DNA from 2 places in the Arthrobacter sp. TS-15 genome. Region 1 is predicted to be linked to the other one. Evidence: predicted binding sites of a transcription regulator. Region 1 holds the regulator's gene; the other holds the start of a gene.
What was found. Region 1 encodes LexA, which represses DNA repair genes until DNA is damaged. Its sites were predicted from a motif close to TCGAACANNTGTTCGA; they were not measured.
Positions count from the first base shown of each region.

Region 1 (3,407 bases):
CCGCCAAAGCGAATGCTTTGCTCATGGTGCGCGAGACGATCAGACGCTCGCGTCCGGGCAACAGGGTCAGGGCGCTCGGCGTGTTGTCGTGTGCGAACTCGTGGTAGGCCTCATCCACGATCACCATGGCCTGGCTGGCTTCGCCGGCCTCGTAAACAGCCTCCACCACGTCCAATCCCAAGCCCGTACCTGTGGGGTTGTTGGGCGAGCACAGGAAAACGATGTTGGCGCCCGTTTCCCGGACCTGAGCAGCGGCCGATTCGGCGTCCAGCCCGTAGTCGTCCGCGCGGACTCCGCGGACATACTCGGTGTCAGTGCCACTCGCGAGCAGGGGGTACATGGAGTACGTGGGAGGAAAGCCCAATGCCTTGCGGCCGGGTCCACCAAAGGCTTGGAGGATCTGCTGCAGGACCTCGTTGGATCCGTTGGCCGCCCAGATGTTGTCCGGGGAAAGCCCGTGGCCAAGGTACTCGGCCAAGGCTTCACGAAGTTCGGTGAACTCCCGGTCCGGATAGCGGTTCAGCCCGGTGGCCGCAGCGGCCACGGCCTCAGTGATGGCGGCTTGGACATCTGCGGGGACGCCATGAGTGTTTTCGTTGACGTTGAGCAGGATCGGGACATCGAGCTGCGGTGCGCCATAGGGGCTCAATCCACGCAGGTTGGTCCGAAGGGGAAGTCGGTCAAGTCGCTCAAGCTGGTCACTCACCAACCCAGTTTAAGGGGCGGCCGGGACTGCCGACTAACTGTGACGCCCGACCCTTGATTTCTGCGGGTGCCGAGGGATCAGTTTGCAGGGACGAACAGCTGCTGGCCGGGCAGGATGCGGCCGCCCCGGAGGTCGTTGAGCTGGATGATCTCGGCGATGACGTCGCGGGGGTCACGCTCGGGAGCGGCAGCGCCGGCGATGCCCCAGAGGGACTGACCTGGCTGGACTGTAACAGTGACGGCAACAGGCGGACGCAGTTGGGACTGCGAGTCGGCTGCCTTGGCCGGGGAGTTGATAAATCCGGCAAGACTCAGCAACGCTGCAACCAACAGCATGGCCGGGATGCCGAAGAAGACGATCCGTCCCCTTCGGGTCAGGCGCAGGCGAGCGGGTGCCTGGGTAGTACGGAAATCAGCGAACGTAGTGACTGCGGACATGAGCTGAGCCCTTCTGAGCTATTGCCACGCTCCGGGATGCCCGGTGCCTGGCTGCCAATTCTTTGTGTTCCCCTGGGCCTGCCCCGGATGTTCGAACGCTTTGTTCGAACATCCAGCTTCAGCATCAGGTTTATAGAACACATATTCGAACCTTGCTATGACATTTTTAGCACTTATCAACGAACGGTGTCGAGACTCGCTAGAACAAATGTTTGATAAACGCCTGTGCCTGCCCTACGTTTGAGTGAAGAAGCAGCACTGTTTCAGTGGAACAGGAGGGTCTGACATTTTTTGCAGACCCGACACCCCTGGCCCTCATCAGGGCGGAATGGAAAGGCATTGGCGAACATGGCAGCGAAAGCCACAGGCGGAGGGGCACCCCTGCGGAGCCAACAGCCTCAAAAGAGTCCCAAAAGCCTGACCGTCCGGCAGAAAAAGATCCTGGAGACCATCCAGAGGTCAGTCAATGACAACGGCTACCCTCCCAGCATGCGCGAAATCGGCGACACCGTGGGTCTGGCCAGTTTGTCCAGCGTCACGCACCAGTTGTCCCAATTGGAGAAGCTCGGCTACCTCCGCCGGGACCCCAAGCGTCCCCGCGCCATGGAAGTGCTGATGCCCCTAACCCTTGATGGCGGGCCCATCCCCGGTGTGGACGCTCCGACCACCCTTCGCAGCGCCGGTGGCCTGGCCGTCACCGAGCTAGCCAGCGCCAGTGATACCGCCATGGTCCCCTTGGTGGGGCGCATCGCGGCAGGTGGACCGATCCTGGCTGACCAGACGGTGGAAGACGTGCTTGCACTCCCACGGCAACTCGTGGGGCATGGCGAACTGTTCATGCTGAAGGTGGCCGGCGATTCCATGATCGATGCTGCTATCTGTGACGGCGACTGGGTGGTGGTCCGGCGACAGAATGATGCCATCAACGGCGACATCGTTGCCGCCCTGCTGGATGATGAAGCAACCGTGAAGACTTTCCGGCAGCGGGACGGTCACACGTGGCTGCTCCCCCAAAACACCCAGTACGAGCCCATCCTCGGAGATCAGGCCACCATCATGGGCAAGGTCGTCTCGGTACTGCGCTCTCTTTAAGCGCTCACGCCCTTTAAACGCAGCTTCCCGTGGACACCAGCAGGTGTTCACGGGAAGCTGTGCATTACGGGGCTTTAGCCGAGCCCAGACGTTCCAGAACGCCTCGAACCACCGACCGGTCCGTGGTGGCCCAGAACGGCGGCAGGGCGGCACGTAGAAAGCCCCCGTAGCGCTCGGTCGAAAGCCTGGAGTCGAGTACCGCGACCACCCCTTTGTCTCCCGTCGAGCGGATCAGTCGGCCAGCGCCCTGCGCCAGCCGAATGGCAGCGTGCGTGGCTGACACGGCCATGAAACCGTTCCCGCCCGATTGGGCAACCGCCCGGGAACGGGCAGTCATCAGGGGATCGTCAGGACGTGGGAAGGGAATGCGGTCAATAACCACCAGTCGGCATGAGCCACCCGGAACGTCTACCCCCTGCCACAGGGACATGGTTCCGAAGAGGCACGTATCTGGCTCGTCCGCGAATTGCTTCACCAGGGCCGCCATGGTCGATTCTCCCTGACAGAGAATGTCCACATCCAGCCGGAGCCGCATGGCATCGGCGGCTTCTTCGGCAGCACGCCGCGAGGAGAACAGGCAAAGCGCTCCGCCCCCGGACGCCCGGATGAGGTCTTCCAATTCGTCCAGCGCCTCCGGCGAAGTACCGCGGCCCGGTTTGGGCAGGTGCTTTGCCACGTATAGAACACCCTGTTTGGGATAGTCGAAGGGCGATCCCACATCAATGCCCGTCCAGCTCGGCGCGCCGTCTCCAATCAGGCCAAGACCACCCGCGGCGGGCTCGAAGGCCGAGCCGATGGCCAGGGTCGCAGAGGTCAGCACCACAGTATGGCCGGCAAAGAGCCCCTCTCGAAGCCGCCCTGCCACACTGAGCGGGGCAATATTAATCAATGCAGGAGCTGTCTCGTCCGGCGGAGAATATCCCTGCTGGGGGTCGAACGTGCTGTTCCGCGAGAACCAGACCACTTCGCGGTTCTCCTTCGAGGCGAGCATCCGCTCGCACAGTTCCAGGATGAGCATGAGCCGTGAGCGCGCAAGCTGCCGTCCGCCGTCGACCGCGTTTGAAGAATCCGTCTTCGAGTCCGAGAGCGCGGCGCGCGTGGCGTCCCGCAATTGGTCAAGGCAATCCAGCTGTTCGTCGTTGAGGCCGTTGGGCAACAGACCGTTGGGCACG
Region 1 is NZ_SDXQ01000043.1:48,464-51,870, forward strand. Features, by position in the region: gene EU811_RS17665 (histidinol-phosphate transaminase) at 1-706, opposite strand, end outside; gene EU811_RS17670 (LysM peptidoglycan-binding domain-containing protein) at 784-1,143, opposite strand; gene lexA (transcriptional repressor LexA) at 1,492-2,235, shown strand; gene EU811_RS17680 (ATP-dependent DNA helicase) at 2,300-3,407, opposite strand, start outside.

Region 2 (3,407 bases), on a different contig from region 1:
CCGAACACCCCGGCCGGGACGGCGTAGCCAAGGTGCGTCCAGGCGGACGCCATCGCGATCCGGCCCCGCGGAGTGCGTCCCAAAAGACCCTCACGGACCAGGAACGGCTCAGCCACGGTCTCCACCGTCTCGGGTTCTTCCCCCACGGCGATAGCCAAAGTGGACAATCCCACTGGACCGCCGTTGAACTTGGTGATCAGGGCTTCAAGAACGGACCGGTCAAGCCTGTCCAATCCACGCTCGTCTACTTCATACATATCCAGAGCCGCTGAAGCTGAACGTGCATCAATCTGCTCAATGCCATGAACCAGCGCCCAGTCACGGACACGGCGAAGCAGTCTGTTGGCGATACGTGGCGTTCCCCGGGACCGGCCCGCTATCTCCGTAAAGCCCGCAGAGTTGACCTTCAGGTCCAGTAGGCCCGCGGAGCGCCGCAGGACGAGCTCGAGTTCGGCGACGGAGTAGAACTCAAGGTGCCCGGTGAATCCGAATCGATCCCTCAGAGGCCCCGGAAGAAGCCCAGCTCGGGTTGTTGCGCCCACCAAGGTGAAAGGTGGCAGTTCCAAAGGAATGGCGGTTGCACCAGCGCCCTTGCCCACCACAATGTCCACGCGGAAGTCCTCCATGGCCATGTACAGCATTTCTTCCGCCGGCCTGGACATGCGGTGTATTTCGTCGAGGAAAAGGACCTCCCCCTCCGATAGGGAGGAAAGGATGGCGGCAAGATCTCCCGCGTGCTGGATGGCCGGGCCGCTGCTGATACGCAACGGCGCGTTCATTTCCGCTGCGATGATCATGGCAAGGGTTGTCTTGCCTAGTCCTGGCGGCCCTGACATCAGCACGTGATCGGCGCTGCGGCCACGCATTTTGGATGCCTCGAGTACCAATGCCAGTTGTTTGCGGACCCGATGCTGTCCCACGAAATCGTGCAGGTTCTTGGGCCGGAGTGCGGCTTCAATGACCCGCTCTTCCGGTTCCTCTCCCCCGCTGACGAGTGACTGCTCAGCCACGGCTGCCTACACGATTGCCTGCGCGCGCCCCATCCTGACCCAACCAACGCAGCGTTGCCCGGAGGATTTGGGCCACGTTTCCTGCGTCCACGAGTTCCGGGGAGTCGGCCATTGCTTTGTCGATGCTGCCGTTGGCGTCCTTCTCGGACCAGCCCAAGCTGGTCATGGCTGCGACAACCTGCGGCTTCCATTCGGCGTTTGGGGCAGCGGCGGGCGCAGTGCCTGTGCCGGTCCCGTGGGGAACCAACTTACCGGCGAGCTCAAGGACAATCCGGCCGGCCACCTTGGGACCGATTCCCGGCACCTTGGTAAACGTCTTGCTGTCTCCAGTGTGCGCCGCCACCCGGATGGCCTCCGGTTCATGCACGGCAAGGACGGCCAAGGCCAGACGTGGCCCTACCCCGCTGACGCTGAGCAGGACATCAAAGACTTCCCGTTCGTCGTCGTCGGCGAAGCCGAACAGTGTCAAGGAATCTTCACGGACGATCATGGACGTGAAGAGCTTGGCTTCTGTTCCTGTCTTGAGGTGGCTCAAGGTCTGCGGCGTGGCAAAGACACTCATTCCCGCACCGTTGAGGTCGATGACAGCGGTGGACAAACCAACGTGGGCTACCGTTCCACGGAGAAAACTGATCAAGACCCGGCTCCTGAAATACTGCCTGCTCCGTTGCCGCAATACTGTGTCAATACTGCGGCCAAAGCGGACTATCCGAACATATCTACGAATACCCTAACAAGGCGAGCCGACAATCACCGTGCGCGGCGCGCTTTTGCTTCCGCGTCAGCCCATGCTTTTTGGGCGGGAGTGAGACCGCCCTTACCGTTCGCGCCGGTAGCTGAACCCATTCCACTACCTGCGCGCCATGCATGGGTCAGGGCAAGCGCGAGAGCGTCCGCAGCATCAGCAGGCTTCGGTGGAGCATCCAGGCGCAGGATCTTGGTAACGAGCTTGGTCACTGCATCCTTATTGGCCGTGCCGCTGCCTGTTACCGCGGCTTTGACCTCCGACGGTGTGTGCAACGCGACGGGGATGCCACGGCGTGCGGCCGCAGCGATGACTACGCCCGAAGCCTGGGCCACACCCATGACCGTGCTGACGTTCATCTGCGAGAAAACACGCTCGACGGCGACGACGTCCGGCTGATGCAGGTCCAGCCATTCATCAATGGCTTGGGCAATGACCAGCAGGCGCTTATCCAGAGTGAGCTCAGCAGAGGTCCCCACTACCCCAACGGCCACCATGGTGGCCCTGCGGTTCTTTTCAATGTCCACCACACCTATACCGCAACGGGTGAGGCCCGGATCGACTCCCAATACGCGAAGAGTCAAGTCCGGGCCTTCCTGGTGGCTGTGAAGCTGCTAAATGTCAAAATGACGCGCTGCGCCGTGGCCGGCTATTCGGCGTCGAGGGCAGCCTGGACTTCCTCGCTGAGGTCCGCATTGCTGTAGACGTTCTGGACATCGTCAAGATCTTCCAGGGCATCCACGAGTTTCATAAACTTCTTGGCGCCGTCGACATCCAGTTCCACCTGCATGGAGGGAACGAACTCGGCTTCATCTGTCTCGTATTCGATGCCCGCTTCTTTCAGGGCGTCGCGGATGGCCTGAAGATCAGAGGGTTCGGAGTGGATCTCCCAGTTCTCTCCGCTGTCTTTGACTTCTTCGGCTCCGGCATCGAGGACCGCTATCAGGATGTCGTCCTCGCTGAGGCCGTTCTTGGGCAGGACCACAACACCCTTGCGGGCGAAGAGGTAGCTCACGGAACCGGGATCGGCGATGGTGCCGCCGTTGCGGGAGATTGCAAGGCGCACCTCGGATGCAGCGCGGTTCTTGTTGTCCGTCAGACATTCGATCAACAAGGCCGAACCCTGGGGACCACGAGCCTCGTACATGATCTCGGTGTAGTCCACCACTTCGCCGGTGAGGCCAGCGCCGCGTTTGATGGCGCGGTCGATGTTGTCATTGGGAACCGACGTCTTCTTGGCCTTCGTGACGGCAAGTTCAAGTCCCGGGTTGCCGGCGAGGTCCGGACCACCCATGCGGGCAGCAACTTCGATATTCTTGATCAGTTTTGCGAACGACTTTGCACGCCTGCCGTCAATGATGGCTTTCTTGTGCTTGGTGGTCGCCCATTTGGAGTGGCCTGACATGCTTTACGCTTCTCCTCTGATCATTCGAATAAAGAGTTCATGCACGCGTTTCTCTCCCGTCACTTCCGGATGGAAGGAGGTGGCCAGTAGTTGACCGGAACGCACTGCAACAATTCTAGCCACTCCGTGCAAAGTAGCCGTGTGGCTGGCGTGGTCGGGGTCGACCTGGGCAAGGACCTCCACGCCCGGACCTACGCGTTCCACCCAGGGGCCCCGGATAAATACAGCGTGAACGGGATCCACACCG
Region 2 is NZ_SDXQ01000036.1:123,380-126,786, reverse strand. Features, by position in the region: gene ruvB (Holliday junction branch migration DNA helicase RuvB) at 1-1,010, opposite strand, end outside; gene ruvA (Holliday junction branch migration protein RuvA) at 1,003-1,647, opposite strand; gene ruvC (crossover junction endodeoxyribonuclease RuvC) at 1,761-2,339, opposite strand; gene EU811_RS14525 (YebC/PmpR family DNA-binding transcriptional regulator) at 2,405-3,160, opposite strand; gene pdxT (pyridoxal 5'-phosphate synthase glutaminase subunit PdxT) at 3,164-3,407, opposite strand, start outside.
Region 2: the regulator LexA is predicted to act here: its motif matches at 1,720-1,735, upstream of ruvA (Holliday junction branch migration protein RuvA).